Regions from separate parts of the Micromonospora sp. NPDC047756 genome, predicted to be linked through region 4. Evidence: riboswitches for the same ligand, from Rfam matches in the RefSeq annotation. Region 4 holds a riboswitch; each other region holds the start of a gene.
What was found. A riboswitch is a leader RNA that binds a small molecule or an ion and turns the genes downstream of it on or off. The one in region 4 is predicted to bind cobalamin.
Positions count from the first base shown of each region.

Region 1: another riboswitch for cobalamin. It lies ahead of ACZ6NZ_RS32180 (prenyltransferase/squalene oxidase repeat-containing protein); the one in region 4 lies ahead of ACZ6NZ_RS07625 (acyl-CoA thioesterase).
Region 2: another riboswitch for cobalamin. It lies ahead of ACZ6NZ_RS32150 (acyl-CoA thioesterase); the one in region 4 lies ahead of ACZ6NZ_RS07625 (acyl-CoA thioesterase).
Region 3: another riboswitch for cobalamin. It lies ahead of ACZ6NZ_RS24555 (ribonucleoside-diphosphate reductase subunit alpha); the one in region 4 lies ahead of ACZ6NZ_RS07625 (acyl-CoA thioesterase).

Region 1 is NZ_JBVJGQ010000014.1:5,889-10,340, reverse strand. Features, by position in the region: gene ACZ6NZ_RS32200 (prenyltransferase/squalene oxidase repeat-containing protein) at 1-1,363, shown strand, start outside; gene ACZ6NZ_RS32195 (hypothetical protein) at 1,418-1,786, opposite strand; gene ACZ6NZ_RS32190 (superoxide dismutase) at 1,863-2,123, opposite strand; gene ACZ6NZ_RS32185 (superoxide dismutase) at 2,130-2,744, opposite strand; adenosylcobalamin (AdoCbl) riboswitch at 2,911-3,071, shown strand; gene ACZ6NZ_RS32180 (prenyltransferase/squalene oxidase repeat-containing protein) at 3,125-4,174, shown strand; gene ACZ6NZ_RS32175 (hypothetical protein) at 4,192-4,452, shown strand, end outside.
Region 2 is NZ_JBVJGQ010000014.1:99-3,781, reverse strand. Features, by position in the region: gene metE (5-methyltetrahydropteroyltriglutamate--homocysteine S-methyltransferase) at 1-810, shown strand, start outside; gene ACZ6NZ_RS32165 (TroA family protein) at 894-1,292, opposite strand; gene ACZ6NZ_RS32160 (TroA family protein) at 1,262-1,792, opposite strand; gene ACZ6NZ_RS32155 (LysE family translocator) at 1,869-2,495, opposite strand; gene ACZ6NZ_RS32150 (acyl-CoA thioesterase) at 2,499-2,945, opposite strand; cobalamin riboswitch at 3,142-3,358, opposite strand; partial or broken gene ACZ6NZ_RS32145 (hypothetical protein) at 3,563-3,683, shown strand, end outside.
Region 3 is NZ_JBVJGQ010000007.1:306,934-317,975, forward strand. Features, by position in the region: gene ACZ6NZ_RS24550 (enolase C-terminal domain-like protein) at 1-1,206, opposite strand, end outside; cobalamin riboswitch at 1,639-1,856, shown strand; gene ACZ6NZ_RS24555 (ribonucleoside-diphosphate reductase subunit alpha) at 2,049-4,391, shown strand; gene ACZ6NZ_RS24560 (ribonucleotide-diphosphate reductase subunit beta) at 4,448-5,443, shown strand; gene ACZ6NZ_RS24565 (GNAT family N-acetyltransferase) at 5,590-6,087, shown strand; gene ACZ6NZ_RS24570 (TraR/DksA family transcriptional regulator) at 6,113-6,466, opposite strand; gene ACZ6NZ_RS24575 (ion transporter) at 6,607-7,554, opposite strand; gene ACZ6NZ_RS24580 (hypothetical protein) at 7,651-7,815, opposite strand; gene ACZ6NZ_RS24585 (hypothetical protein) at 7,904-8,263, shown strand; gene ACZ6NZ_RS24590 (GNAT family N-acetyltransferase) at 8,291-8,752, opposite strand; gene ACZ6NZ_RS24595 (SDR family oxidoreductase) at 8,904-9,761, opposite strand; gene ACZ6NZ_RS24600 (winged helix-turn-helix transcriptional regulator) at 9,857-10,252, shown strand; gene ACZ6NZ_RS24605 (DMT family transporter) at 10,249-11,042, opposite strand, start outside.
Region 4 is NZ_JBVJGQ010000002.1:553,643-564,684, forward strand. Features, by position in the region: gene ACZ6NZ_RS07585 (helix-turn-helix transcriptional regulator) at 1-630, opposite strand, end outside; gene ACZ6NZ_RS07590 (hypothetical protein) at 829-1,089, shown strand; gene ACZ6NZ_RS07595 (oxalate decarboxylase family bicupin) at 1,103-2,236, shown strand; gene ACZ6NZ_RS07600 (PepSY-associated TM helix domain-containing protein) at 2,296-3,771, opposite strand; gene ACZ6NZ_RS07605 (copper resistance CopC family protein) at 3,957-4,520, opposite strand; gene ACZ6NZ_RS07610 (Dyp-type peroxidase) at 4,517-5,725, opposite strand; gene ACZ6NZ_RS07615 (copper chaperone PCu(A)C) at 5,749-6,351, opposite strand; gene ACZ6NZ_RS07620 (copper resistance CopC family protein) at 6,417-8,540, opposite strand; cobalamin riboswitch at 8,650-8,866, shown strand; gene ACZ6NZ_RS07625 (acyl-CoA thioesterase) at 9,062-9,508, shown strand; gene ACZ6NZ_RS07630 (alcohol dehydrogenase catalytic domain-containing protein) at 9,571-9,879, shown strand; gene ACZ6NZ_RS07635 (carboxymuconolactone decarboxylase family protein) at 9,905-10,468, shown strand; partial or broken gene ACZ6NZ_RS07640 (helix-turn-helix domain-containing protein) at 10,665-10,804, shown strand; gene ACZ6NZ_RS07645 (PadR family transcriptional regulator) at 10,959-11,042, shown strand, end outside.

The sequences.
Region 1 (4,452 bases), on a different contig from region 4:
CACCGCCGTCGCGGTCACGACCGGTGCCGTACCGGCCGCCGCGACCTCGACCGCCGCGCAGATCGCCACCGCCAAGACCAACGGCGTCGCCTACCTGCGCACCCTGCAGGCCGCCGACGGCAGCTACGCCAGCGGCGGACTGTCGAATGAGTGGGCGTTCAGCGCGTTCGCGCCCGCCGGTGTCGCGGCCGTGGACGTCTACCCCTCCGGCGACACGACCAAGAACGCCCGCACCGTCTACCGCAACCAACTCTCGGCTGCGTCCTGGCCGAGCAGCACCCCGGTGGTCACCGACTACGAGCGTGGGGTCCTGAACGCCTACGCTGCGGGTATCGATCCCGCCCGGGTCTCCCCCACCCGTAACCTGATCGCCGACACCATCGCCTACTGGCAGACCAGCGCGGCCGGCTACTACGGTCCGCCGGCCAACGTCAACGGCACCATCTTCGCCACTCTCGCCCTGGCCGGCGCGAAGACCCAGACCGGCGCCGCCCGCGTACCGCAGGCACTGCTCAACCTGTCGGTCACCCGCATCCGCAACAACCAGCACAACGACGGCGGCTGGACCTTCACCCAGGCCGAGGGCAACCCCACCCAACTCGCCGCCGCCAGCGACATCGACATGACCGGCGCGGCCATGGCCGCCCTCTGCGCCGCCGGAGTCCCCAACACCGACACCGACGTCGTGCAGGCTAAGAACTTCCTCAAGAGCAAGCTCGTCAACGCCTCGGGCGCCTTCACCTCGATGTTCGGCGTGAACACCGACTCCAACGCCTGGGCCGTCTCCGGGCTCAACGCCTGCGGCATCCCGAGCCAGGGCACCGACTTCACCACCACCGCCGGAAAGACCCCGATCGACTTCCTGCGCGCGCAGCAGCTCAGCGGCGGCGGATTCAAGTACCTGCCGACCAACACCACCCCGTCGGCGTACGCCTCCATCGACGCCGTGCGCGCCCTCGCCGGCGCCGGCTACACCGCCGCTCCCCCGACCCCGGTCACCGCCGGCGCGCCCACCTGGGTTTCGGCGAGTGGTTTCACCGCGGGCACCGCCACCCGCCTTGCCGTGATCATCGACAATGGCAGCGGCAGCATCAAGCCGTGCGCGGTGACGCTGACGCCGACCGCCGCCACCACCACCCTCGGCGCCGTCCTGGACGCCGCCGTCGGCGCGGCCACCCCGAGCGGCTGCGTCACCTCTCTTCTTCCCACCAGTGGCACCGGCACCATCACCTCGATCAACGGCCTGGCCAACAGCGGCTCTTCGACCTGGAAGGTCGCCCGCGACGGCGGCACCCTGGCCACCGCGACCCGCGGCTCGACAGTGACCGTCGGCGACACGATCTACCTCCGCTACGGCGTCTGATTGCCGCTAGTGGGATGGTCAGCGGCGCCACGGCATGACCACTTCGTTGATCAACTAGCCGATCGGGTCGACCATCGGGCGACGTGACATCGCGGGCCGCAGGCCGAGGTCCTGGTCATCAGCCACGACCAGAGCCTGCGGCGCCGCTGGGCCGATCGGATCGTCGGCCTCGCCGGTACAGCGCGCGCACACCCCTGAGGCCCGCTCCGGCACCCCGGAGCGGGACGACACAGCGAGCAGATTCTCCAAGCGGACAACACGACGGTGAACATCTCGCAGCTGCTGGCGAAGCTGGCGCGTCTGGGCCTCGCTAGCGCCAAGCTGCCGACGGGCGGTCTCGAGTCGTTGGAAGTCAGCCACGGCCAGCACGGCCATCTGCTGGCCGTCCATCGTCAGGAAACGGTGCTCGATCTTCCGGCGCATGGGGCCTCCCCGAGGTGGGCGGTAGAAGCTGCTGTTGTCCGCTGGGTCCCGCCGACGGGCGGAACCCAGCGGACCGTCATGCGGGCGGGGACTGCGCGGTCTCGGCCAAGAGCAACGACAACTCCCGGACCAGATCATCCATCGACTGGCCGCTCTGCGCCTTCACCAAACCCAGAGCGAGATCGGCCAACAGGTAGAAACCGAGGGTACGGGCCTGCTCGGAACTGAACGCCGACATCAGTTCCTCCGCGCCGGCGAGGTCACCGCGGTGCTTGGCGGCGATGACCCCGGCGGCGCGTTGGACGATCTCGGCCGCTTCGGGGGTGTACCCGCTCACGCCGAATCAGATCTTCGGGGTGGCGGCGCGGGCGGCGTCGAAACGCGAGATGACGTCGGTCCAGTTGACCAGGTTCCACAGCCGGTCCACGTAGTCCGGGCGGACGTTGCGGTACTGCAGGTAGTAGGCGTGCTCCCAGGCGTCGAACACCAGGATCGGGGTGGAGCCCTGCCCGACGTTGCCATGGTGGTCGTAGACCTGCTCCACGATCAGCCGCCGGCTCAGCGGCTCCCAGGCCAGGACACCCCAACCGGAGCCCTGCACACCCTTGGTCGCCGCCGACAACTGGCCGGCGAAGCCGTCGAAGGAACCGAAGTGCTCGTCGATCGCCGCCGCCAACTCACCGTCGGGACGGTCACCGCCGTCCGGGGACAGGTTGTTCCAGAAGATCGAGTGCAGGACGTGCCCGGACAGGTTGAACGCGAACGTCTTCTCCAATCCGACCAGGGTCGAGTAATCGCCCTTGTCGCGGGCCTCGGCGAGCCGGTCGAGCCCGTCGTTGGCGCCCTTGACGTACGCCGCGTGGTGCTTGTCGTGGTGCAGCTCCAGGATCTCGCCGGACATGGCGGGCTCGAGTGCGCCGTAGTCGTAGGGCAGGTCGGGCAGGTTGTACACGGCCATGAGTACGTCCTCTCAATACTGCCTCAATTTGGCTGTTGCCACTATCTTGCAACAAGAGCCCTGGGAGTGGGGACGCGACTGGTCGGATCGGATGGTCTGCGCCGTGCACACTCCGTCGGATCACGGGCCTTGACGGCGAGCCCCACCCGTGGGAACACTGTCCGTCACAACTTCATACCTGTGTGCTGACGGGGGAAGTCCGGTCGAAATCCGGCGCTGGCCCGCAACGGTAGGCGGCGACACACGTAGTGACGCCGCGAGCCCGATTACCCGTCAGTCCGCATGACCAGCCTCCCCACCCGTCGTGGCCCACGGGTCGGAGCCGCCCGAACCGGAGTCGGGTCGTCTCGGACCATCGGAGCCCGGAAAGGCGTCGCTTCATGGTCAACCGCCCCCTCCGGCACCGCGCCCGCATCCTCGTAGGCGCTGCGCTCGCCGTCCTCACGCTCCCCCTGACAGCCTTACCGGCCGCCGCCACGGCGTCGCCGCCCACCCTCAACAAGGTCGACGCCGCCGCCGGCTGGCTTGCTCGCCAGATGGTCGACGGCGAGCGGTTCGAGGTCGTCTTCGACGGCGTCGCCTATCCTGACCAGGGCCTCACACTCGACGCGGTGTTCGCCTTCGCCGCAGCCAAGACGGCCGACACGAACGCGGCGAACGCCATGTCGTGGCTCGCCCAACCGGCCGTGGTGAGCGGCTACATCGGTGACGGCACCGAGGCGTACGCGGGCGCGACCGCGAAACTCGCTCTGGGTGCCCAGGTCCGCGGCCTCAACCCGGCGACGTTCGGCGGTGTCGACCTGCTCACCCGGCTCAACAGCCTGCTGACGCCGAGCGGCCGGTACTCCGACCGGTCGGCGTACGGCGACTACAGCAACACCTTCACCCAGTCCTTCGCGGTGCTGACGTTGGGCCGGGCCGGAGGTGCACCGTCGTCGGCGGTGACGTTCCTGGCCACGAGCCGGTGCGCCGACGGTGGCTTCCCGCTGCTCCTCGCGCAGCCGACCTGTGTCAGCGACGTCGACGCGACCGCCTTGGCCGTTCAGGCCCTGCTGGCCGCGGACCGTCCGTTGGTAGCCGCTTCGGCCGCGCAGTGGCTGGTCTCCGTACAGGGCAGTGACGGCTCGTTCGCCTCGAACGGCGTGACCAACGCGAACAGCACCGGGCTCGCCGCCCAGGCGCTCTTCGCCGCCGGCCGGTCGTTGGCCTGGCTACGCGCCCGTCAGTTCCTGGTCAGCCTGCAGGTCACCTGCACTGGCGCACCGGCCGATCGCGGCGCCATCGCGTACACCCCCGGCGGGTTCGATGCGAGCACCGCCGCCCGGGCCACCGCTCAGGCCGTACCCGGCATGACAGGCGCCGGGTTCGCGACCTTGTCGGCCACCGGCGCTCACACTGCCGCGCCGGTCCTGGCGTGTGTGCCGTGGTGACCCGGCGGTGGGCGACGATGCGCCGACGGATGGCACTGCTGTTGGCGGCCACCGTCGTCAGCGTCGGCCTGGTCGCCGTCGACCCGGTGCCACGTGCCGCGCACGCGGCGGCGTGCGCCCCGGGTGCGGGCGTCACCGTGGTGGTCGACCTCACCGCGTTCGGCCTCGGTGTCCAGACCGGCTGTCGTCTCGGTGATCCGCCGACCGGCCTGGCCGCGTTGCAGGGAGCCGGGTTCGCCGTGACGGGTACCCAACGGTGGGGGCTCGCCTTCGTCTGC
Region 2 (3,683 bases), on a different contig from region 4:
CGCAACGACATGGTGCAGTACTTCGGTGAACAGCTCGACGGGTTCGCCGCCACGGTCAACGGCTGGGTCCAGTCGTACGGCTCCCGGTGCGTACGCCCCCCGATCATCTACGGCGACGTCGCCCGGACCGGCCCGATGACAGTCGCCTGGTCCACCTACGCGCAGTCGCTGACGAACCGACCGGTCAAGGGCATGCTCACCGGACCGGTGACAATCCTGGCCTGGTCGTTCGTCCGCACCGACCAACCCGTTGCCGACACCGCCAACCAGGTCGCTCTCGCGCTCCGCGACGAGGCCCGCGACCTGGAGGCCGCCGGCATCCGCATCATCCAGGTCGACGAACCCGCCCTGCGGGAGACACTGCCGCTGCGCCGGGATGAGCAGCACGCCTACCTGGACTGGGCGGTCGGGGCGTTCCGGCTCGCCACCAGCGGAGTCGCCGACGCCACCCAGATCCACACCCACCTTTGCTACTCCGAGTTCGGCGAGGTCCTGCCCGCAATCGACGCCCTCGACGCCGACGTCACCAGCATCGAAGCGTCCCGGTCAAAGATGGAGATCCTCGACGATCTGCGCACCACCGGCTACGAACGGGGTGTCGGCCCTGGCGTGTACGACATCCACTCCCCCCGCGTACCAGAACAGGCCGAGGTCACCGACGCGCTACGCCGCGCCGTCGCCGCGGTGCCCGCCGAAAGGCTCTGGGTCAACCCCGACTGCGGCCTCAAGACCCGCGGCTACCCGGAGGTCGAACAAGCCCTGACCCGCCTCGTTGCTGGCGCCGCCGAGATCCGCAGCACGCTCACCTGAGCACACGGTGGGGCGGCGTGTCGCCGCCCCACCGTGGCTTACGACAATGCGCATCCGATGTCCGCGTCGGCCGCACGGGCTCGTCAACCTGCGCCGACGGAAACCTGCCGAGCGCGGGAATCCGGGCGGCCGGCGAGGATGGCGGCGAGGATCTCCGCGCCGTCGACGACCCTGGGGCCGGGGCGGTTGAAGTAGGCGGGCCCATCTACCACCCACACTTCGCCCCGACGAACCGCAGGCAGGTCAGCCCAGCCGGGTTGCCCGGCCGCCACGGACAGCTCGTCGACGGTCCGTTCGGGGGTGAACCCACACGGCCCGAACACCACCACGTCCGGGGCCAGGTCGGCAACCACCGACCACAGGTGTGGAGTGCTGTGCGCCCCTGGACCGAGCAGCAACGACCGGCCGCCCGCGGCGGCGATCTGCTCGGGCACCCAGTGCCCGCCAGGCATCAACGGGTCGAGCCACTCGACGAACAGCACCGTCGGCGCGCCGGACGACGGGCCGGGCAGCGCGGCGAGTCGACGCTCGGCGTCCGCCCGGATCTTCGCCGCCCTGCCGCGGTGCCGGTCAAGGAGGCCACGGCGTCGACCGTGTCCAGTATCCCGCCGATGGTCCTCGCCTCCAGGGACACCACCCTGGTATCGAGATCGATCAGCCGAACCGCGTCGTTGACCCGCGCATAGGAGACCGCACACACGTCGCACAGGTCCTGGGTCAGGATCAGATCCGGCTTCACGTCCTCCAGCATCGTGACGTCGAGCTGGTACAACGACGACCCCCGGTGCGGGTCGCCGGCGATCGCCGCCGAGATCTCCCGGCTCGTCAACTCCTCGGGCAGAGACGTCCCCGTCACCACCGGGACATCGGCCAGGTCTCCCGGCGGCCAGTCACACTCGTGCGTGCGGCCGACCAGATGCCCGGTCAGGCCGAGCATGGCCACGATGTCCGTGGCCGCCGACAGCAGTGAGACGATGCGCACACCCGCCTGCCTACCAGGCATGACCGCGCCACGTCCACCTCGCGAGCCGGACCACGGAGGCGGTCACCGCCTCTCGCTACGACCCGAGCGCGAGGCGTACCCCGAGCGCGACGAACGCGGCTGCGCAGATCCGGTTGATGCGCCGCGACCAGCGACCGTCAGTCATGCGACTGCCGAGTCGCCCGGCACCGGCGCCCAGGGCGATGTCGACGGCGAGTTGCACCACGACGAAGACCGCACCGAGAAGCACCAGTTGGGCGGTGGCATTGCCCCGTGCCGGGTCGACGAACTGAGGCAGGAACGCCACGCTGAACAGGATCATCTTGGGATTGAGGAGCTTGGTCACCAGTCCGCGCAGGAAGGCCCGCCCAGAGCTGCCACCCCGCTCCAGCTTCTCGGTAGGCGCGGCGCCGGCGCCGCGCAGGGCCCGCACCCCGAGCACGATCAGGTACGCCGCACCGACCCAGCGGATCACGTCGAACAGCACCGGCGAGGCGGAGATCACCGTGGCGAGTCCGCAGACGACCGCCGCGATGTGCACCACCTCCCCGGTGGCGACGCCGAGCGCGGCCACCACCCCGGCGCGGGTGCCGTAACGGGCGGCGTTGGCCAGCACGAACATCATGTCCGGACCGGGCGTGACCATGAGGACGACGATCGCGGCGAGGTAGCCGACCAGCGTTGCAACGGAGAGTCCGAGCACGATTCAGCCCTCCTCGGCGCCGTCGAGCAGCGCTCGCCGTAGCGCCAACCGGTGCTCGCGGCGGATCTCCGCTTCGCGGTACCGCCGCCGGTCCCCGTCGGTCTCCGTCAACAGCGGCGGCACCGTCCTCGGCTGGCCATCGTCGTCGATGGCGACCATGACCAGGTGGGCGGTGGCCACGTCGGTGGGCGGAACCGCCCGGTCCCACCGGTCGGCGGTCACCTTGACCGCCACCTCCATCGAGCTGCGACCGGCCCAGGTGATCCGCGCGTCGACGTGCACGACGTCGCCGACCCGCACCGCCCGCAGGAACGCGGTCTCGTCGATCGCGGCGGTCACCGCCGGCCCGTCGGAATGGCGGGCGGCGACCACCCCGGCCACCGAGTCGATGAGGTTGAGGATCCGGCCGCCGTGCACCGTACCCATCAGGTTCGTGTGGTGCTGGTCCATGATCTGCGACAGGGTCAGGTGCGACGCCGATGGCGCTCGGCCGGCGATCGTGGTGGTGTCGTGCACAGCGGTAGGTCCGTCCCTCGGGAAACCACACCCCCGGACCACGGACGCACACTGACGAGGACGCGCCCACGCAGAGAGCGCGACACGTCACCCGCTCAGCCCACCCGCGAGGCCGACGGCAGCGCACACGGTTGTGTACGCAGCACTGGCAGGTCTTCGGACTCGCGGGCCCGACCGGCTGCACGCCGGTCCCCTACTGGCCGTCGCTTCCCAGGCCACTGGCCCAGTGCTGATGACGGCGGTCGTTCCCACTCACCGCTGCGGGGCAGCCCCGGATTCCCACCGGGTTCCCTCTTACGACGCCCAGCCACCTCGTGACCGAGCGAACCAGCGCCGCCCGAAGCATAGCTCGCGCGGATGACCTGCTCAGATGCCGGGACTCCCGGGCATCAACGGATTGAACCGCTCGACGATCAACCTGGGAGGGTAGGAGGTCTAGCCCATCCGCGCGAGCCGGACACCCTGTCCGCCTGCCGCAGGCTTATACGAACAACACTCATACCTCCCCGCAAGCATCTCCCGATCGTGGAGGTCCCATGGCGACGAGGACGATGACAGAACCGGGACGGGGCACCCTCTCGTCCTGGGCCGTCGGGCAGCGGAAGCTACGGCCACAACGGTTCACCCCGGCCGCGGATGGACTGCGGTTCGCGTTCTACGGACGGATGTCCA
Region 3 (11,042 bases), on a different contig from region 4:
GCGGATGATGCAGGGATCGGTGAAGTGCTCGTGCAGGTGGTCGACGAACTCGGTGACCCGGTTGGTGAGGTCCCCCGAGATCGCGACGTAGTCGAGCACCGACACGTGTTGGACCATCTCGCACAGCCCGACACCGCCGGCGTGCGGGCACACCGGGACGTCGAACTTCGCGGCCAGCAGCAGCACGGCGACGATCTCGTTGATGCTGGCCAACCGGCCGGTGTCGAGCTGGCAGAAGTCGATGGCCTCGGCCTGGAAGAGCTGCTTGAACATCACCCGGTTGTGGCAGTGCTCGCCGGTGGCGACGCCGATCGGAGCGACGGCGCGTCGGACGGCAGCGTGGCCCAGGATGTCGTCGGGGCTGGTCGGCTCCTCGATCCACAGTGGCGTGAACCGGGCGAGGGCGGTGACCCAGTCGATGGCCTGACCGACGTCCCACACCTGGTTGGCGTCGATCATGAGGTTGCGATCCGGCCCGAGGATCTCCCGCGCGATGGCGCATCGGCGGATGTCGTCCTCGAGGTTGGCGCCCACCTTGAGCTTGACGTAGCCGTAGCCGGAGTCGACCGCCTCCTGGCACAGTCGGCGCAGCTTGTCGTCGCCGTAGCCGAGCCAGCCCGCCGAGGTGGTGTAGGCGGGGTAGCCGGTCCGGTCGAGCTCGGCGAGGCGGGCGGCCTTCGTGCTCTCCTTGGCCCGCAGGATGGCCAGTGCCTCGTCGCGGGTCAGCGCGTCGGAGAGGTAGCGCAGGTCCGCGATGTCGACGAGTTGCTCGGGGGTCATGTCGACGAGCAGCCGCCACAGCGGTTTGTCGGCGACCCGGGCGACCAGGTCCCATGACGCGTTCAGCACGGCGGCGAGGGACAGGTGGACGACGCCCTTCTCGGGGCCGAGCCACCGCAGTTGCGAGTCGGAGGTGAGCAGGCGGTAGACCGCGCCCATGTCCGCCGCCATCGTTGCCACGTCCTGGCCGACGAGGAGCTGTGCCTGGTGGACTGCCGCCGCCGCGACGATGTCGTTGCCTCGGCCGATGGTGAAGGTCAGGCCGTGTCCCGCGAGTGGCGCGCCCACGCCGTCGACGCCGTCGGTGTGCAGGACGACGTAGGCCGCCGAGTAGTCGCCGTCCTTGTTCATGGCGTCTGACCCGTCAGCGGTCAGGGAGGTGGGGAAGCGGACGTCTTCGACGGTGACGGCAGTGATCTGCGGCATGCGCTCCTCGCCCAGCTAGGCTAAAGATCAGATGATCACTGGGAGTATACGGAGGGCTGCTCCAGCGCGTCAACGTTGTCGATCACCTCTGGCGTGCAGACATATGATGTTTTCCCGCTCCCGCCGATCCGCCTTGACGCCGATCATGCCGGTTGGCAGGCCAACTCGACGCGCGCGGCGGACCCCGGAGATTGGATGTTCCACCTCGCCGCAACGTATCGACGGCGACGTATAGGCGTGGCCTCCAGTGCCACGGCCCCGATACGTCACATCTTTGTCGAATGTCGACACCCGTGCGCGGAGCCCCGTCTCCGGTGCCCGGCGTCGGTCGGCTGCTGCGTGCTCCCGGGGGTTGGTGACGGTGGTCACCGCATCGCCGTCGACACGCCCGAGACCGACATGTGGGGTGTGACAACGGCTGCGTCCCTATATATGGTGTCGAGCGCAGCTGGTTCGGCCGCTCATCCAGTGCGGTCGAGGCAACAGGGAACCCGGTGGAAATCCGGGACTGTCCCGCAGCGGTGAGTGGGAACGACAGCCGTCATGAGCACTGGGCCACCAATTCGGCCTGGGAAGCGACGGCCAGTAGGAGACCGGCGAGCCCGGTCGTGCCCGCGAGTCCGAAGACCTGCCAGCGCGCCGCGTACCCGCACCCGGGTGGGCGGCGGTCCGAGGCCGCGTGGGACGGCTGACGCCACCTGACCCACGCCGCTGCCGGCGTGCGTCCGTCGGTGTCTGTCTCCTCGCGTCCGGGCCACCAGGTCTCGAACTCCGAGGAGCGAGTGGTGACAGTCACCGAGGTAGTCCCGGCCAGCGGCGACGCGACAGTGCGGCGGACGCCGATGCAGGTCCGCAAGCGCGACGGCGGCACCGAACCCGTGGACGTGAACAGAATCGTCCGGGCGGTCGAGCGGTGGGCCGACGACCTGACCGACGTCGACCCGTTGCGGGTGGCTACCCGCACCATCAGCGGCCTCTACGACGGCGCGACCACTGCCGAACTCGACCGGCTGTCCATCCAGACCGCCGCCGAGATGATCGGTGAGGAGCCGCAGTACTCGCGTCTGGCCGCGCGGCTGCTGGCCGGCTACGTCGACAAGGAGGTGCGTCGACAGGGCATCACCTCGTTCAGCGCGGCGATCCGGGTCGGCCACGCCGAGGGCCTGATCGGTGACGACACCGCCGTCTTCGTCGCCGCACACGCCGCGACGCTCGATGACGCCATCGACCCGGACGGCGACCGCCGGTTCGAGTACTTCGGCCTGCGCACGGTGTACGACCGCTATCTGTTGCGCCACCCCACCAGCAGACTGGTGCTGGAAACCCCGCAGTACTGGCTGCTGCGGGTGGCCTGCGGCCTGTCCCGGACGGCGGGCGAGGCGGTCGACTTCTACCGGCTGATGTCCAGCCTGGCCTACCTGCCCAGCTCACCGACCTTGTTCAACTCCGGCACCCGGCACACCCAGATGTCCTCCTGCTACCTGGTCGACTCCCCGCTCGACGAGCTGGACTCGATCTACGCCCGGTACGCCCAGGTCGCCAACCTGTCCAAGTTCGCCGGGGGCATCGGCATCGCGTACTCCCGGGTCCGCTCCCGGGGCGCGCTGATCCGGGGCACGAACGGGCAGTCCAACGGGATCGTGCCGTGGCTGCGCACGCTGGACGCGAGCGTCGCCGCGGTCAACCAGGGTGGCCGACGCAAGGGCGCTGCCTGCGTCTACCTGGAGCCGTGGCACCCGGACATCGAGGAGTTCCTGCAACTGCGGGACAACACCGGCGAGGACGCCCGCCGCACCCACAACCTGAACCTGGCCAACTGGGTGCCGGACGAGTTCATGCGTCGGGTCGAGGCCGACGAGCCGTGGTCGCTGTTCGACCCGCACGAGGTGCCCGAGCTGCCCGACCTGTGGGGGGAGCGGTTCGACGCCGCGTACCGGCAGGCCGAGGCGCAGGGCCGCTACGTGCGGCAGGTCCCGGCGCGGGAGCTGTACGGGAAGATGATGCGGACCCTCGCCCAGACCGGCAACGGGTGGATGACCTTCAAGGACGCGTCGAACCGGCTCTGCAACCAGACCGCCGAGCCGGGCAACGTCGTGCACCTGTCGAATCTCTGCACCGAGATCGTCGAGGTGTCCAGTGACGCCGAGACCGCCGTGTGCAACCTCGGCTCGGTGAACCTCGCCGCCCACCTCAGCGCCGACGGCATCGACTGGGAGCGGCTGCGCGCGACGGTGCGGACCGCGGTGACCTTCCTCGACCGGGTCATCGACATCAACTACTACCCGACCGCGCAGGCGGCGGCGAGCAACCCCCGCTGGCGGCCCGTCGGGCTCGGGCTGATGGGCCTGCAGGACGCCTTCTTCGCGTTGCGGCTGCCGTTCGACTCGCCGGCCGCCCGCGAGCTGTCCACCCGGATCAGCGAGGAGCTGTACCTGACCGCGCTGGAGACCTCCGCCGACCTGGCGCGCGAGTTCGGCGCGCACCCGGCGTACCCGCAGACCCGGGCCGCGCGGGGCCAGCTCCAGCCCGACCTGTGGGGTGTCGAGGGTACGCAGACGGCACGTTGGGCGGCCCTGCGGGAAGAGGTCGCGGCGCACGGGCTGCGCAACTCGCTGCTGGTGGCGGTCGCGCCGACGGCGACCATCGCCTCGATCGCCGGGTGCTACGAGTGCATCGAGCCGCAGGTGTCCAACCTGTTCAAGCGCGAGACCCTGTCGGGGGAGTTCCTCCAGGTCAACACCGCTCTGGTACGCGAGCTGAAGGCCCGCGGTCTGTGGACCGAACGGATCCGTTCGGCCATCAAGCGGGCGGAGGGGTCGGTGCAGGACATCGCCGAGCTGCCGGTCGGCGTACGGGAGCTGTTCCGCACCGCGTGGGAGCTGCCGCAGCGGGCGCTGATCGACCTGGCCGCCGCCCGTGCTCCGTTCATCGACCAGTCCCAGTCGCTGAACCTGTTCCTGGCCGCGCCGACCATCGGCAAGCTCTCCTCGATGTACCTCTATGCCTGGAAGGCCGGGCTGAAGACCACCTACTACCTGCGCTCGCGTCCCGCGACGCGGATCCAGCAGGCCACCGTCAGCGCCGTCGCACCCGTCGCACCCGTCGCTCTCGCGTCCGTGGCCCTCGACGCGGAGGCGCTCGCCTGCTCGCTGGAGAACCCCGAGTCGTGCGAGGCATGCCAGTGACCGTTCCCGAAGCCGCCACCACCGACGCCAGCACCACCGACACGAGGACCACGCACATGCTGCTCGACCCCGGGATGGACCTCACTCTGCGCCCGATGCGCTACCCGCACTTCTTCGACCGGTTCCGCGACGCGATCCGCAACACCTGGACTGTCGAGGAGGTCGACCTGCACGCCGACCTCGCCGACCTGGACAGGTTGTCGCCAGCCGAACGGCACCTGGTCAGCCGCCTGGTGGCGTTCTTCGCCACCGGCGACACGATCGTCGCCAACAACCTGGTGCTCAACCTCTATCAGCACGTCAACAGCCCGGAGGGTCGCCTCTACCTGTCCCGCCAGCTGTTCGAGGAGGCCGTGCACGTCCAGTTCTACCTCAACCTGCTCGACACCTACGTCCCCGACGAGACGGAGCGCTTCGAGGCTTTCGCGGCCATCGAGAACATCCCCTCGATTCGTCGCAAGGCGGAGTTCTGCTTCCGGTGGATCGACTCGCTCAACGACCTGCGGGAGCTGCGGTCCCGCGAGGACCGGCGCACGTTCCTGCTCAACCTCATCTGCTTCGCCGCCTGCATCGAGGGGTTGTTCTTCTACGGCGCGTTCGCCTACGTCTACTTCCTGCGCTCCCGTGGCCTGCTGCACGGTCTCGCCTCGGGCACCAACTGGGTGTTCCGCGACGAGTCCATGCACATGGCGTTCGCGTTCGACGTCGTCGACACCGTCCGCGCCGAGGAGCCGGACCTGTTCGACGACGACCTCGCCGACCAGGTTCGCCGGATGCTCACCGAGGCGGTCGAGTGTGAGGTGCAGTTCGCCGAGGACCTGGTGGGTCAGGGGGTGCCCGGTCTGACCCTGGCCGACATGCGGGAGTACCTCCAGCACGTCGCCGACCGTCGCCTCGCCCAGCTCGGCATCGCGCCGCACTACGGGTCGAGCAACCCGTTCGGCTTCATGGAGTTGCAGGACGTGCAGGAGCTGTCCAACTTCTTCGAGCGGCGGGTGTCGGCGTACCAGGTCGGGGTGACCGGCACCGTCGCCTTCGACGACGACTTCTAGCGACCTCGGTCCATCCGCTTCCCTTGATCAGGTGATGAAAAGTAGCTTGGAGACGACCTCATTAGCTATTTCTCATCACCTGATCAAGGAACGTCAGGCCAGCGAGCCGAGACGGGGTGGTCGCCCGCCCGGAAAGGAACGTGCTGATGGTCGACATCACCGTGCGGCCCATGACCGACGCCGACGCCGACCGGGTCCTGACGATCTATCAGGCCGGCCTGGACACCGGTGACGCCAGCTTCGAGGTCACCGCGCCCGGCTGGGCGGCGTTCAGTGCCGCTCGACTGGGCGGGCACCGGTTCGTGGCCGTCGACCCGGGTGGAACGGTGCTCGGCTGGGTCGCCGTCTCGCCGACCTCGACCCGCGCGGTGTACGCCGGTGTGGTGGAGCACTCCGTGTACGTCGACCCGGCCGCCCAGGGCCGTGGCATCGCGCGACTGCTGCTGGACGCGTTGATCACCTCCACCGAGGCCGACGGTGTCTGGACGATCCAGTCTGGAGTCTTCCCGGAGAACGCCGCCAGCCTGGCGCTGCACCAGCGGGCCGGATTCCGGGTCATCGGCGTCCGTGAGCGGGTCGGCCGCCACCACGGACGCTGGCGCGACGTCATTCTGTTGGAACGGCGCAGCCCCGCCATCGACTGAGACGCCCGCCGGTCGACGGTGGCCGTCACCGTCGGCTGGCGCAGGTCACGCAGGTGCGCGCCGACGGGCGGGCGGCGAGGCGCTCGGCGGGGATCGGGCTGCCACAGCCTTCGCACAGGCCGTAGCTGCCGTCGTCGACCCGTCCCAGCGCGACGTCCAGCTCGGCCAGGCGTCGGCGGGTCGCGTCCAGGACGGCCGTGAGCTGCGCGCGCTCGAAGGCGATCGTGCTGCCCTCGGGGTCGTGCTCGTCATCGGCGTTGGACGAGCGGGACGCCTCGAAGAGGCTCCGGAGGTCGCCGTCAAGGGCGGTGGCCTGAGCCTCGGCCTGTTCGCGCAGCCGTAGCAACTCCTCGCGGACCGCGCTGGAATCCCTCGTCATGGCACTCCACGGTACCTGGGGGATGACAGCGGTCACCCCACTGGCATTCCGAGACGCACCGCCCGGCGGGCGCGGGGATCGGCTACATGAAGGTGCGGGTGTGCGGGCATCGAACGCGGGAACGCGGTGCGAGCGTCGGATCACCGTTTGGCGCGGGCGTTGTCCCGGTGGGATCGACCGTGCCCGTCGTCCCGGTCGATGCGTAGCTCGCGCTCCAACTCGGTGATGACCGCCCGCAGATCGTCCAGTCGTTGGGTGAGCGCGATCCGGTCAACCTCGTCCGGTACGCCGTCGCCGTCCTCGTCGTAGCCGGGGGCCAGTCGCTCGGTCATCTCCAGTCGGCGGGCCTCCTCCATGGAGTTGACGATGACCGCGATGAGGATGTTGAGCAGCAGGTTGACGGTGATGACCACGTAGCTGACGTAGTAGAGCAGCGTCCACGGTGAGATCTCCATGCCCTGCTCGATGAGGTCCGGCAGCGTCTCCAGAGACAACAGCACGAACAACGTCAACAGTGACCGGCCGATGTCGCCGTACTCCTGCGGGTATCTGTCGCCGAAGATGAGCCAGCCGGCCATCCCGTAGACGTAGAGCGTCACCACGGCCAGGGCGAGGAACCCGGTGACGCCCGGCAGGCTGCGCCAGAGTGCGGAGACGATGGTCCGCAGACCTGGCGAGAACCGCACCAGGCGGACCATGCGGGCGACGCGCACGACCCGCAGCAACGCCGAGTCACCGTGCAGTCCGGGTACGAAGATCGCCGCGATCACCACGAAGTCGAAGACGTTCCAGCCGTGCCGGAAGAAGTCCTGCGGACGCCGCCCGTACGCGGCCAACCGGATGGCGATCTCGACGACGAAGACGGCCCGGAAGAACAGCTCCAGCCCGTGCAGCGCGCTGTCGGCGGGGCTCAGGTCGTCGTACGTCTCCAGGCCGAGGACGATGCCGTTGGCGAGGATGACCACGACGATGGCGACCTCGAAGGGACGGGACCGGGCGAGGTGGGCGCACTGGTTGGCCCAACCCGACCGGTGCCGCGACGGCGGTTCCGGCCCACCTCGCTGGGTGGGCGCGGGGGCGTCACTCACCAGTCGACCGGCTCGATCGTGCGGCGGTGCGGATGGTGTGTGGGCATGCCCACCAGCCTAGCCAAGATCCACGACGGTGGGCGATCGTGTGACCCCTCAGGAGTGAGCCGCCCGGTGCGGCGGCACCGGCGCCGCAAAGAACTCGGCGAGGGGCTCGACGATCCTGCGGTGGGCCCGGTTGATGGCGTCGTGGCCGCTGCGGGGGATGGTCAGCGTCCGAGCCCGGGACAGCGCGCGGGTAAACGCGGCGTTCTGCTCCACGTAGTACCGCGGGCGACGCCCGCTGGTCTAGGTTCTCGATGGTGAGCGGGACCGGCCCCGGCCTGCGCCAGCTGCGAAGAGGTGCGCGATGTCCGACCCTGATCCTGCCGACCTGCGTCGACGGGCCACTGACGGTGACCGGGACGCGGTCGACCAGCTCGTCGAGCTCGCGGGGGAACGGGGTGACCTCACCGAACTGCGTCAGCTGGCTGAGGACGGCAACGCCGACGCGGCGGCCCAGCTCGTCGAACTCGCCACCGAACTCGGCGACATGGGCGAGTTGCGGCGTCTCGCCGACCGGGGCGACAAGGATGCCGCTGACCAACTCGTCGAGTTGGCCGCGGAGCGGGCCGACGTCGGTGAGCTTCGCCGACTCGCCGACGGCGGGAACCGGGACGCCGCCGACGTCCTGGTCGAGCTCACCGAGGAGCAGGACGAGGCGGAGTAGTCGGGCGGGGCGGGGTAGCCCTCGGCGTCACGTCGTGGTGGTGAGGTACCGGCGGTAGCCGAGGGCGGACTGCGCGAACCCGAGGGACGCGTAGAACCGGTGCGCGTCGGTGCGGGTGGCGTTCGATACCAGTTGGACCTTGTAGCAGCCGGCCGCCGTCGCCTCGTCGAGCGCCGCCAGCATCAGGGCCCGGGCGACTCCACGACGACGCCAGCCGGACGTGACCACCACGTTCTCCACCACCATGTACGGTCGCGCCCCGTGGGTGAGGTTGGGGACGACGACGGTGTCCAGGGTGCCCACGAAGGTGTCCCCGGCGACGGCCAGCAGGAGGCGGCGGCCGGCCTGGGCGTGCAGGTCACGCCAGGCGGTGGCGAGCCGGTCGGCGTGCGGCCGTACGTCGTCCGGAGCGAGCTGCCACAGCACGTCGAAGACCAGCTCGGGGTCGTCCTGCGCCACGGCGGCGCGGATGACCACGTCGCCGCTCACCGGGCTGACGCCTGACTGCCCGGATCGGACAGTGTGGAACGCCCCGCGTGCCGGGTGAGCCGGTCGTCGATGTGCCGCACCATGGCGCCGAGGATAGGGGTGACGGGCGACGGCGTCGTGCCACCGCCGCCCGCATCGGCGATGACCCCGGTCAGGCCCGCGCCGCCCGGACGGCGTCGCGCAACGGAGTGCTCGGCCGACCGATCAATCGGCTCAGGTCGTCGCTGTCGGTCGCCAGCTCGCCGTCGGCGATGGACTGGTCGAGCGCGGCGACGAAACCGGCGGTGCCCGCGTCCAGGCCGACGTTCTCCAGGGCCGAGGCCAGCTCGGCGGCGGACATGTCCTGGTGAACGACAGTGGTACCGGTCACCTCGGTGACGGCTTCGGCCAGCTCGTCGAAGGTGAACGCCGTACCGCCCAGTTCGTAGACGGCGTTGCCGTCCTCCTCCCGGGTCAGCGCGGCAACGGCCGCCCCCGCGTAGTCGGCCCGGGTCGCCGCGGAGATCTTGCTGCCGCCGGTGGCGCCGAGGATCGTGCCGGACCCCAGGTACTGCGGTAGCTGGTCGGTGTAGTTCTCGGTGTACCAGCCGTTGCGCAGCACGGTGTAGGCCAGACCGGACGCGGCGAGCACCTCCTCGGTGGCCTTGTGCTCAGGGGCGAGCGGGTTCGCGGTGGTGTCGGCCTTCAGGATGCTCGTGTAGACGAGACGCTCGACGCCCGCGAGCTTGGCGGCGTCGATGACCGCGGTGTGCTGCGCGACGCGCTGACCGGGGGTGTCGCCGGAGATGAGCAGCAGGCGGCGTACGCCGGCCACGGCTCCGGGCAGCGTCGACGGGTCGTCGTAGTCGGCCTTGCGGATCTCGACGCCGCGCCTGGCGAGGTCGGCGGCCTTCTCCGGGCTGCGGACGATGGCGGCGATGTCGGTGGCGGGCACCCCGTTGTCGAGCAGGTGCCCGATCACCAGGCGGCCCAGTCGGCCGGTGGCGCCGGTGACGGCATAGGTGGGCATGGGAACCTCCGGAGGTAGTATCAGATCAGCAGGCACTTACGAATCTACAGTACTAATCGAAGGGCAGCGTGGGTTAGGCTGGTGAGGTGAGCGACATGCCGGCCCAGGACCCGGCGGGGCCTACCCAGGAATTCGTCAGCGATGTCTTCGCCCGGGGTTGCACCTCCCGCGCGGCCTTCGAGGACGTCACCTCGAAATGGGCCTCGCTGGCCCTGTTGGCGCTCGGAGAGGGCCGCTACCGCTTCAACGCGCTGCGTCGGCGCATCGACGGGGTCAGCGAGCGGATGCTCTCCCAGACCCTGCAGACCCTCGAACGCGACGGGATGCTCACCCGCGAGGTGCTCACCGCGATCCCACCGCGCGTCGAATACTCGCTGACCCCCCTCGGCGCCCGGGTCGCGGAGCAACTGCGCGGCCTCGCCGATCTGCTGGAGGCATCGGTGCCCGAGGTGCAGACCGCCCGCGACAGCCGCGAGCGCGACCGGGGCTAGCCGGCCTCGCGTCGCGCCGCGACCATCCGTGGGCTCTGTCGTATGCGCTGGGTCGCCACGACGCATCCCAGCACCGCCAGCGCCGCCGCGATCGAGGCGGGGGAGACCACCTCGCCGAGCAGCAGCGCCGACCATCCCAGGGTCAGCACCGGCTGGGCGAGTTGGACCTGGCCCACCTGCGCCACACCGCCCCGGGCCAGGCCCGCGTACCAGGCGAAGAAGCCCAGGAACATCGAGACTCCGGTGAGATAGCCGAACGCCGACCAGCCGAGAGCGTCGGCCCGTGGCGGACTGACGGCGGCGGCGACGGCCGTGACCGCAACGGTGATGGGCAGCGAGAGCAGCAACGCCCAACAGATCGTCCGGGCGCCGCCCAGCTCGCGGGCGAGCGCGCCGCCCTCGGCGTAGCCGAGGCCGCAGAGCACGACCGCCGCGAGCAGGAACAGGTCGGGCAGGGTGAGGGCGCCGCGTACCGCGCCACTGACGCCGAGGAAGGCGAGAACCGCCAGCAGCCCGCCGGCGCTCACGATCCAGAACAGCGGCGGTGGGCGTTCGCCGGCCCGCAGTACCGCGAACACGGCCGTCATCGCGGGCAGCGCGGCGATGACGACCGCGCTGTGCGCGGAGGTCTGGGTGAGAAGCGCCAACGAGGTGAACAGGGGAAAGCCGACGACGACTCCGAGGGCGACGATCGGCAGCCGTCGCCACTGACCGCGGGTGGGCCGCGGTGCGCCGGTGAGGCGCAGGTACGCCCAGGCCAGCAGCCCCGCGCCGACAGCCCGGCCGAAGG
Region 4 (11,042 bases):
GGTGAGTGAGCCGTCGGTCGCCTCGGGCGGCTGGCGGGTCGCGGCCCGCGCGTCCTGGTGCCGGCCCAGACCGAGCTGCACGAGGATGCGTTCCGCCCGGATGGACGGGGCGTCGGCGCGTGCCGCCCAGGAGTCCGGGTCGAGGGCCGCCAGCACGGCGTGGGCGCCCGGCAGATCGCCGTGCGCGAGTGAGCGGGCGGCCCGGCCAAGGGCCAGATGGCGAGCGGACGCCTGATCACCCGACGTGGCGTGTGCGGTACCCGCGTCGCGCAGCAGGGCATCGGTGTCCGGATGTCCCGTGCGGGCCGCGATCGTGGCGACCAGGGCGAGCACCGCGCTGCGGCTGCGGTCGTCCAGGCGGAGGTGCAACGCCTCCCGCAGACCGACGAGGGCGGTGGTCGGCTGTTCCAGTGCCACGATCTGCGCCAGGCGTCCGAGCAGCATGGTGCGGTGGCGCTCGCCGCCGCGACTCGTGGCGATCTCCGCCGCCAGGACGTGCAGCGCCTCCATCCCGCGCCCGGCCAACCGGAGCTGGTCCGCCGTGGCGAAGAGCCGGTGCCGTCGTTGTTCGGCGTCGGTGGCGATGTCGTCGGCCGGAAGCGTCCCGGCGTTGAAGGGTGATTCGGACAATGGCGTTCTCCCCGGTTGTTACCAGGCGCGTCGAAAGGCCGTCCTGCGACCGAGCCTATCCACGTCGTCCGGCAGGGGCGACCAGAATGACGAACCGGCTCGACTGGGCGGAATGGCCCGCGCCGTCCGGGGTCTGACCGGCGGCAATGGCGCGATCACGTGATGTGTCGGGCGGTGGTCGGCGCCAATCATCGAGTCATGGCCCAGCTCACCGAACTCCCCGGTCTGCACCGGCTCCGGGTCGTCCTGCTGATGTTCGTCCTCTACGCCGGCACCGGGGCGGGTGGTCACGCTCCGGCGTGGACCCGTCTGGTGCTGATGGCGACCGCCGCGGCGATTCCGGTCGCGATCACGGTCCAGTACGGCTGGCCCGGACTGCGTGCCCTGCTGGGTGCCTCGTCCCGGCTACGGCTGCGGGGCGGATCCGTTCCCGCGCCCAATCCGATCCAACCCGACTGAGGAGACAGCGATCATGGCGAACAGCGATCCCCAGCCGCGGCGCGGCGATCAGGGTGCCGCGCCGCTCGCGGGCCGCAACGTCGAGCTCGAGCGGCAGAATCCCGATCTGCTGGTGCCGCCGACGACCGACAGCCGGCTGGTACCCAACCTCAAGTTCTCCTTCTCCCAGGCGCACACCCGGGTGGAGAAGGGCGGCTGGACCCGGGAGGTCACCAGCCGGGACCTTCCGATCGCCACTCAGTTGGCTGGTGTCCAGTTCGGGTTGGAGCCGGGCGGATACCGGGAGATCCACTGGCACCAGCAGTCGGAGTGGGCGTACATGCTCAGCGGCAGTTGCCGGATCAGCGCCGTCGACCACGAGGGACGCAACTTCATCGAGGACGTGAAGGCCGGCGATCTGTGGTTCTTTCCGCAGGGCGTGCCGCACAACATCCAGGCGCTGGAGGACGGCGCACAGTTCCTGCTGGTCTTCAACGACGGGGCGTTCTCGGAGAACAACACGTTCCTGCTCAGCGACTTCTTCGCACACACCCCCCGGCACGTGCTGGCCAAGAACTTCGGCTGGACTCTGGAACAGATGGAGAACCTGCCCGAGCGGGAGAAGTACATCTTCCAGGGTGACGTCCCACCGCCCCTGCAACAGGACCGGGTGGTCAGCCCGACCGGTGACATCCCCCGCAGCTTCAAGCACCGGATGCTCGCGCAGACCCCGCAACGGTTCCGTGGCGGTACGGTCCGGGTCACCGACTCGACGAACTTCGCCGCCTCGGTGACCACCGCCGCGGCCCTGGTGGAGGTCGAACCGGGCGGGATGCGCGAGTTGCACTGGCATCCCACCACCGACGAGTGGCAGTACTACATCTCCGGCACCGGGCGGATGGGCGTCTTCGCCTCGCAGGCCGCCGCCCGCACGTTCGACTTCCAGGCCGGCGACGTGGGTTACGTCCCCTTCGCGTACGGCCACTACATCGAGAACACCGGCGACGAGCCACTGGTGTTCCTGGAGATGTTCCGCCATCCCCGGTTCGAGGACATCTCGGTGATGCAGTGGATGGCGAACACGCCCCACGAGATCATCGCCGACACGATCAACGTGTCGAAGTCGATGGTCGACAGCCTGCCGACCACCAAACAGGTCGTGATCTGAGCGAACCGTCCGTCCGTCCGGCCGTCCGTCCTCGGAGGACGGACGGCCGGACCGGTGGGTCAGCTCCCCGCGGGTGCCGGGGAGGTGGGAGCCGCGGCGGGTCGTCGGCGTCGGGACACCGCACCCACCACCACGTCGATGAGGAGGAAGGCGAGCAGGGTGAGCCCGAACAGGGGCAGCGTCCAGCCGATCGCCGCCGTCACCGGTACGCCGATCAGCAGCGCCCAGAGCGGCAGGCCGCGTACGCCGCTGCGGGCCGGCGGGGTGCCGGCGATCGCACGGCGGTCGGCGCGGGTGGGCCGGCGTTGCCACCACATGCGGTAGCCCCAGAAGATGACGCAGAGCAGACCGAGGGCGAGCGCGGCCAGCAGGATCTGGTTGACCAGACCGAAGAGGATCCCCATGTGGGCCTGGATGCCGAGGCCGCTCAGTTTCGCCAGCAGGGGCCAGTCGGCGAAGTCGCTGCGGGCGGTGACCGTGTCGGAGGCCGGGTCGACGGCGATCCGGTCCTTCTTGACCGGCCAGATGTTGTCGACCTGCGTGACGGTCCAGGCGGAGCCCGGCTCCGGCGCGGGACTGATCTCAACCGGACCGGAGAGGCCCGCGCCGCGAGCGACAGCCAGGACCCGGTCGAAGGTCGCCGACGGGACGACCCCGCCCGCGTCGGCGGGACCGTGTTCGTGGCCACCGCCGGTCTCGGCCGGGGCGGTGGAGCCGACGGTGAGGCTGGTGGAGATCTCGGGCGTACGGGCGCTCAGCGCGTCGAGGCCGGCGGCGAAGTTCGCCCCGGCGTAGCGGGACCAGGTCAGGCCGGTGACCGAGAGGAAGAGGAGTCCGACGGTGAGCCAGATGCCGGTGGTGGCATGCCACCCTCGGGTGCGGCGGACGCCCTTACCCGTGGACAGGTCCGGCACGAACAGGTGCCGGGCGGCGGCTCGTGCGGCCCCACGTCGCCGCCACCAGAGGACGACCCCACCGAGCGCCATCACCCACAGCCAACTCGCGGCCAGCTCGGAGTAGTGCTCGCCCACCGTTCCCAGGTGCAGGTGGCGGTGCAGGTCGTCCAGCCAGGTGGTGACCGGTGTGGACCCGAACCAGGTGGTGAGCTGCCCCTGGGACTCGCCGGTGTACGGGTTGATGTAGACGGTGTGTTGGTTCTCGCCCAGCTCGGGCAGGGAGAACACCACCTTGGTGGTCTGGTCGCCGGCGCCGGGTTGCACTGTGGTGATGCTGCCGTCCGGGTGCGCGTTGCGCGCGGCGCCGATCTGCTCGGCCAGCGGCAGTTGCCGGTCACCCACCTGCGCGACCGTCAGCTGGTCGCCGTAGAGGATCGTGTCGAGTTGCGGGGTGACGGTGTAGGCCAGGCCGGTCAGTGCGGCGACCAGCAGGAACGGGGCGACGAGGATGCCGGCGTAGAAGTGCAGCCGTAGCAGCAGCGCGCCGAACGGCGACGTGCGACGGGCGGCTCGGGCCGGTTTCTCGGCGGTGGTGGCGGGCTCCGGCTGCGGGGTGCCGGACAGTTCAGTCAGAGACATGGTGATCCGATCGGAAGAGTCGGGAAGCACGAAGGTGCTTCCCGTACTGGTCTGGTCGCCCGGTGAGGTGTCGCATCGGCCCTGACTGGTAGTCGGGGAGAAGACGCCGGCGGTTCCCGAAGAACGGTTCTAGGCGAGGTCGTCCTCCGCGCCGGTGGCGTCGGCCCGGTCTGCGGCGGGTCGGATCAGCGCCGGGCGGCCCGTCGCCACAGCAGCCCAGCCGTCACCAGGACGAGGAGGGACAAGGCGGCAGCCGCGACGAGGACACCGGCGCTCGGACCGCCGCCGGACGCTGCCGTGGCGGCGGGCGGGGTGGCCGCTGACGCGCTGACGGCCACAATCGGCGCGGCGCTGGACGAGGGATCGGCCACCGTGAACGGGTACGACCCCTGAACCGGGTGCCCGTCGACGGAGACGACCCGGTAGGCGACCGTGTACGTCCCGTTCGGCAGGGTGTCGGTCAGCTGGACGGTGCTCTTCGCTCCGGTGACCACCGGTTCGCCGGTGGGAACCTTCCGCTTGGCGGCGTCGGTGAGCACGATGGTGGTGAACGCGGGGTCGAGTCGCTGCATGAATTCGAGCGTGACCTCGGTCGGTGCGCTCGGCAGCGTCGCGTCCCGAGCGGGCGTGGCCGTCTTGAGCGAGTTGTGCGCCCAGGCCGGGCTGGCCGGGATGAGCACCGCCACGAGGACGGCGAGCACCGCCGCGCCGAGTCGGACGGCTGCGAGACGGGTCGGTGGCACGCTCATCCGAGCACCTGCTCGCCGATCCACCCGCCCGGTTGACATCCGGGCGGGATGGCGAAGACAGCGGAGCCGATCGGCGTGGTCCACTCGTTGAGCAGGTCCCGGTCGGCCAGCCGGCGCTGGATGGGCAGGAACTGTCGTGCGATGTCGGCCTGGTACGAGGCGAAGATCAGGCCGCTGTCCGCGTGGCCCTCCGCCGTCGGCGCACCGTCGTAGTTGTAGGGCCGGCGCAGAATCTTCAACCGGTCGTCGGTCACGTGGGCGCGGGTCAGGTGCGAGAAGTCGGGGATGACGGTGAGGCCGTCGGCGTCGGTGGCGGCGAAGTCGGGTTCGTCGTGTTCGGCGGTCCCGGTGAGCGGGGCGCCGGTGTCGAGCCGTCGCCCGACGGCGAGTTCGCGGTCGGTCCGGCCGAGCAGGTCCCAGGTCTCCATGTTCATGCTGATCCGCCGGAGCACCACTGTGGTGCTGTCGCGCAGCCACGCCGGGCCCTCCGGGACCCAGAGCGCGGTGTCCATGGGCGCGCCGGGTCTGGGGTTGGCGGTGCCGTCGAGCTGACCGAACAGGTTGCGTTGGGTGTGGCCGCCCGGCTCGACACCGGGGCTGCGCCGGAAGCCCTGCTGGACCCACCGCACCGTCGCGAACGGTCGGCTGTCCTTGATCAGGACCCGCTGGGCGTGGGCGACGGAGATCGCGTCGTCCGCGCAGATCTGCAGCAGCAGGTCACCGCCGGACCAGGCCGGCTGGAGTCGGTCGATGCGCAACGGCGGCAGTTCGGTGACCGACGCCGGCCGGCGGTCGTCGACGCCGGCCGCCCGGTAGAGGCCCGGCCCGAAGCCGAAGGTCACTGTCAACCGTGCCGGCAGCAGCCCGAGTTCGGCCTCGGTGTCGGCCAACGCGGGTCGGCCCTGGGTGAGCCGGGCGGCGTCGTCGGTGAGCAGCCGCAACATCCGGCCCAGCGCGGCCCGGTCGGTGCCGGCCCGCAGGGTGAGCGCCACGAACGACGCGTGCGCCTGCGGTTCGGTGGACACCCCCGCCTGCCGGGCGCCATGGAACGGCTCGACCAGGCCGCCGACGCTCGCCACCGGCGTGGTGTCGGCGACGGCCGGCGGTTGCCCGCCGCCGGTTCGGGTCGTGGCGATGGCGGCACCGCCGGCCAGGGCTCCTCCGGCAGCGAGCGCCCCTCCGGTGAGCAGGCCGCGCCTGCTCACCGGCCGGACGGGTGGCGTTCGCGTCACGATGCCGGGCTCATGCTCGTTCCCGGCGTGGCGCTCATGCCGGGCATCGGCTGGCCGTGCCCGGGGGCGTAGCTCTCCTGCGCGCCGGTGAACGGTTTGGCCACGGCCCTGAACTGCTGGGACCGGCCGTCGGCGAAGGTCAGCGTGAAGGTCAACTCGTCGCCGGCCTGGACGGGCTTGGTGAGGTTCATCAGCATGAGGTGGTCGCCGCCGGGCTCCAGCGCATGCGTGCTCTTGGCCTTGATCACGATGCCACCCTGCTTGGCCTGCATGACCATCTTGCCGTCTTTCATGGTCATCTCGTGCAGTTCCATCGGTGACAGGGGGTTCGTGGCACCCGTCACTGTGACATCGCTGTCGCCGTCGTTGACCAGGGTTCCGAAGGCCGCCGTCATGCCCTTGTCGGCGGCCTTCACCCACGGGTCACGAATGCCGAGCACGCCCGCGTCCGGGTTGGCTGAGGTCGACGCGGACGGGCCCGCCTGCGCGGTCGACGGAGAGTCGGACGCCCCGCAGCCGGCGGCGCCCACCGTCAGAATCGCGGCGGCGAGGATCGCGGCCGAGCGGCGGCGTGAAACGTTCGGGCTGGTGGCGCGCATGTGTTCTTCCTCCGATGATTGCTGCTGGGAGGTTGGTCGGCCGCAGCACGGAGAAAGTTCCGGAGTCAGGGGACGTTGATCGTGAACTCCCCGGTGTGCACCTTGCCGGCGACCTGGAAGTCGAAGAAGGCCCGGTACCGGCCTGAACTCGGCGCGGTCAGCCAGAACTTGACCGTCCCGTCGACCAGCTCCGGCTCGGGGTGCACGTGCACGTAGCCGAGGTCGCCCTCACGAACCACCACCAGGTGCCCGTACGCGGCAAGGTATCGCTCCAGCTGCGCGGGCGCTGCGCTGTCGGCGCTGGCGACCTGGAAGTGGATCGGTGCCGTCACCCCCACCGTCGGGGTGCCGGTCATCGACACCGTGTACGGACCAGCCGTCGCCTTCGCCTGCGCCGGCGGCAGCGCGGTCGGGGTGTGCGCGCCGGGCACCGTGTGGTCGACGCCCAGCACGAGCGGCAGCGGCGTGCCGTTGGCGGCGGTGACGGAGAAGTCGGCGTAGACGCGGTAGCCGCCGGGCCGGGCCAGCGTCATGGGGACGCTCCAGGTGCCGTCGGGTGCCATCGTCGGGTGCAGGTGCTGATAGCCGGTCAGGTCACGGCCCACGACGATCATGTGCAGCGGCTTGTCGTGGACGACCGCGAAGCGGGTCGCCGGCTGCCGGTCGGTGCCGACGATGCGGAAGCGGTAGTCGGCGCGTACCCCGGCGGGTTGGGTTCGTTCCAGCGGTTGCAGCGTGTAGCCGCCGGCGCTGACGGTCGTCCCGGTGGCGAGTGTCTCGCCGGTCGCGCCGTCACCCCGGTGCGTGTGCGGTCCGGTGCCCGCCGGGTGTTGGTGTCCGTCGTTCGCGGACCCTGCCGGGCCGGAGGCGGGCGGACCGCCGACCGGCTGCCGGGCGGTGTTGGCGGCCGGGCCCTCGTTGCCGCTGATGCGCGCCAATCCGAACCCGCCGAGCAGCGCCAGCACCAGGGTACCGACGAACAGTGCCAGGCTGGTGTTGCTCAGCCGGGATCCGGGCGTCGCCGTGGCAAGATCCGGCTCAGCCGATGCCCCGGAGCCGACGGGCGGTCGACTGTCCGTCGTGGCGGGGGCTTTCGCGTCCTCATCGGTCGGAGTTGGATCGACCGAGACGCCGGTCCGAGCCACGACGACCGCGGTCTCCTTGCGCGCGGCCGGCACGGCACCGGGCCGCCGCTTACCATCCGAGGTCTGCGTAGCGCTGCCGGTCGTCGCGACGGTTCTGCCCGCGTCGGTTCTGCCAGCGACGGCTCCGCCGTCGGTCTTAGCGACGGCGGCCTTGCTGACGGCGGTCTTGCTGACGGCGGTCTTGCTACCGGCGGTCTTGCTGCCGGTGCCCTTGCCGCCGGTGGTCCTGGTCCCGGGACGGGTGCCGGCGCCGCGTCGAGCGGATGTCGTCGGCGAGGTACGGCCACGGCCGGCGGGTCGGCCGGCGGGGGTCGTCCGCCGACGCCAGACGACGAATCCGGCCACCGCTGCCGTGGCCACCGTTGCCAGGCCGGCCCAGACGACTGCTCCCGGACCGCTCTCGTCCGTCGACCCGGTCGGCGCGGCCGCTGCCGCGGACGGCGGAACGGCGGTCTCGACCGCGACCGTCGGCACCGCCGACGCCTGCCCGGACGACCCGTGTTGCTCGGCGGTGGCCAACAGCGCCGGATCCGGCTGGGTCGACGGCGGGCTCCACCCCTTCGGTGCCGCCGTCGCCGGCCCGTCGTAGCGGAAGGTCAAGGTGCCGCGTACGGGGTCGCCGTCCGAGGCGACCGACAGGTAGCTCACCGAGTACTGGCCCTTGGCCGGCAGGTGCGCGACCGCCACCGTCGCGGGGAACCCGGTCGTGTACTCGCGTGGCTCGAACTGACCGTTGACCAGGAAGTACTCGCGCACCGGCTTGTCCAGCGGCTTCGGCTCCCCGTACGACCAGCCATTGTCGACCCGGATGCCACCCGGCGCGGTGATCGTGAAGAACGCGTTGGCAGCGGCCTTCTCGGTGAAGAACAGCTGCACCGAGGTCAACGGCTCGCGCACGGTCGCGCCACCCGCCGGCGTGGACATCGCGAGGGTCCCGTGAGCTGCGGCGGGCTGAGCGGACGCGAGGAGAGCGACAGCCGAGGCGAGGAGGAGCGCGAGGAGGCCCGAGACCACCCGCCCAGGAATCTGAGGGTGACGACGCATCTGAATATCCTCACTGGGCTGAGACTTTTTACAAGAGGTGACGAACTTTTTCCTCACATGGCTAAAGCCGAACACCTCCCGGGCGGAGGGGCCGTCACCCCTGGCCAGCTATGCTCCCGGTGGCGCTGGTTCGCCCGGTCGTGAGGTGGCTGGGCGTCGTAAGAGGGAACCCGGTGGGAATCCGGGGCTGCCCCGCAGCGGTGAGTGGGAACGACCGCCGTCATCAGCACTGGGCCAGTGGCCTGGGAAGCGACGGCCAGTAGGGGACCGGCGTGCAGCCGGTCGGGCCCGCGAGTCCGAAGACCTGCCAGTGCCGCGTACACAACCGTGTGCGCTGCCGTCGGCCTCGCGGGTGGGCTGAGCGGGTGACGTGTCGCGCTCTCTGCGTGGGCGCGTCCTCGTCAGTGTGCGTCCGTGGTCCGGGGGTGTGGTTTCCCGAGGGACGGACTACCGCTGTGCACGACACCACCACCACCACCGGCCGAGCACCGTCGGCGTCGCACCTGACCCTGTCGCAGATCATGGACCAGCACCACACGAACCTGATGGGTACGGTGCACGGCGGCCGGATCCTCAACCTCATCGACTCGGTGGCCGGGGTGGTCGCCGCCCGCCATTCCGACGGGCCAGCGGTCACGGCCGCGATCGACGAGACCGCGTTCCTGCGGGCGGTGCGGGTCGGCGACGTCGTGCACGTCGACGCGCGGATCACCTGGGCCGGTCGCAGCTCGATGGAGGTGGCGGTCAAGGTGACCGCCGACCGGTGGGACCGGGCGGTCCCGCCCACCGACGTGGCCACCGCCCACCTGGTCATGGTCGCCATCGACGACGATGGCCAGCCGAGGACGGTGCCGCCGCTGCTGACGGAGACCGACGGGGACCGGCGACGGTACCGGGAGGCGGAGATCCGCCGCGAGCACCGGCTGGCGTTGCGGCGGGCGCTGCTCGACGGTGCCGAAGACGACTGACCCGTGCGCGGTGCGCCCGTCGCGGCGCCGGCGCGGTCCGAGGAACCCGCCCCGCCGTCGATCTGGTCAACCCTCTCGACACGAAGATCCAGGCTGGAAAGGCCGCGCACGCGCGTGTCGAGCTGCCTGCGGTGCTCGGCCTGGACCTTGCCGGCGTCGTGGCGGCGGTCGGCGCGGAGGTGACCGACTTCGAGCCGGGGGACGAGGTGTACGGGCTGCGCGACGCTCGACGCGTCGTTCGCAGCGGTACGCACCTACCACGGGCATGTCGTCAGCGCGCTGGGCTGGGGATCGCATTCGCTCGCCCCGCTGTCGTTCCAAGGCGCGACCACGCTGGCGCTTCGAAAAACAAATCGCTATGGTGCTTCTGAATCAGAATCGCCCTCGGAGGTGGCTATGGCTCGCATACCCGCGCTCGAATCACCCTTCACCGCGGACGTCGAGGCCCAACTCGCCGCGATGATGCCGACCAGCATGCCGCCGATCGGCCTGTTCCGAACGTTCGCCAAGAACTTGCCGATGACCATCGCGATGAGCCACTGGGGCCGATACGAACTCGGCCGGCAACTATCCCTCACACTCCGTGAGCGCGAAATCGTCATCCTCCGCACCTGCGCACGCTGCCGCTGCGAGTACGAGTGGGGCGTCCACCTGATGGTTTTCGCCGACCGCGCCGGACTCACCCGGACCGAGATCGCCTCGCTCACCCACGGAATGCCGGACGATCCGTGCTGGGCCACCGGCCGGGAACAAGCGCTGATTCAGGTGGCGGACGCCCTGCACGACGCAGCGGACATCGATGATGAAATCTGGCGATTCGCCCACGAGGTTCTGGACGAGTCGCAGTTGCTGGACCTGTTCCTGCTCTGTGGGTGGTACCACGCGATCAGCTTCGCCGCCCGGGCCGCCCGCGTCGAACTCGAGCCGGGCGCGCCTCGCTTCGCCGACGTCACGCCCTGATGGACCGCCTCCAGGCGACAGCGGTGGACGCCTGCACCCGCGATGGGCAAGGTGGTAGCCCATCACGGTCGTGATCGACGATGCGCGCTCACCGACGACGAACGGCACTCGATCGCATCCACGGCCGGCACCTCCCACACCGCGTTCATCGACACCAGCGCCGCAGACACCCCGTCTTCACCACCGAGGGCGGCCGATGGGCGACAGCGATGGGATCAGTGCCGCGCGCCAGGCGCTTGGCCGTCGCCTCGCGAACCTACGCAAGGCTGCCGGACTCACGCAGCACGGCCCGCTCCTCTCGTGCGTTATGTCCGCAGCTCCATCGCCAGACCAGACCCGCGCCACCGGCTGCACGTTAGGTCGGTGGGCGAGGGCGTCGCCTTTGACGTGCAACCTGGTCGTCGTCTCGGGCGCCTGGCTCGGTCTTGTGATTAGACGTATACGCCTATAGGTTGCCTGGGTGCCTTTGGACGCGTCAAGGAACAGCCTGGTGTTGCCGATCCTCGGACTCCTCGTCGAGCAGTCGGCGCATGGCTACGACATCACGACACGCCTACGCGAGCGATACGGACAC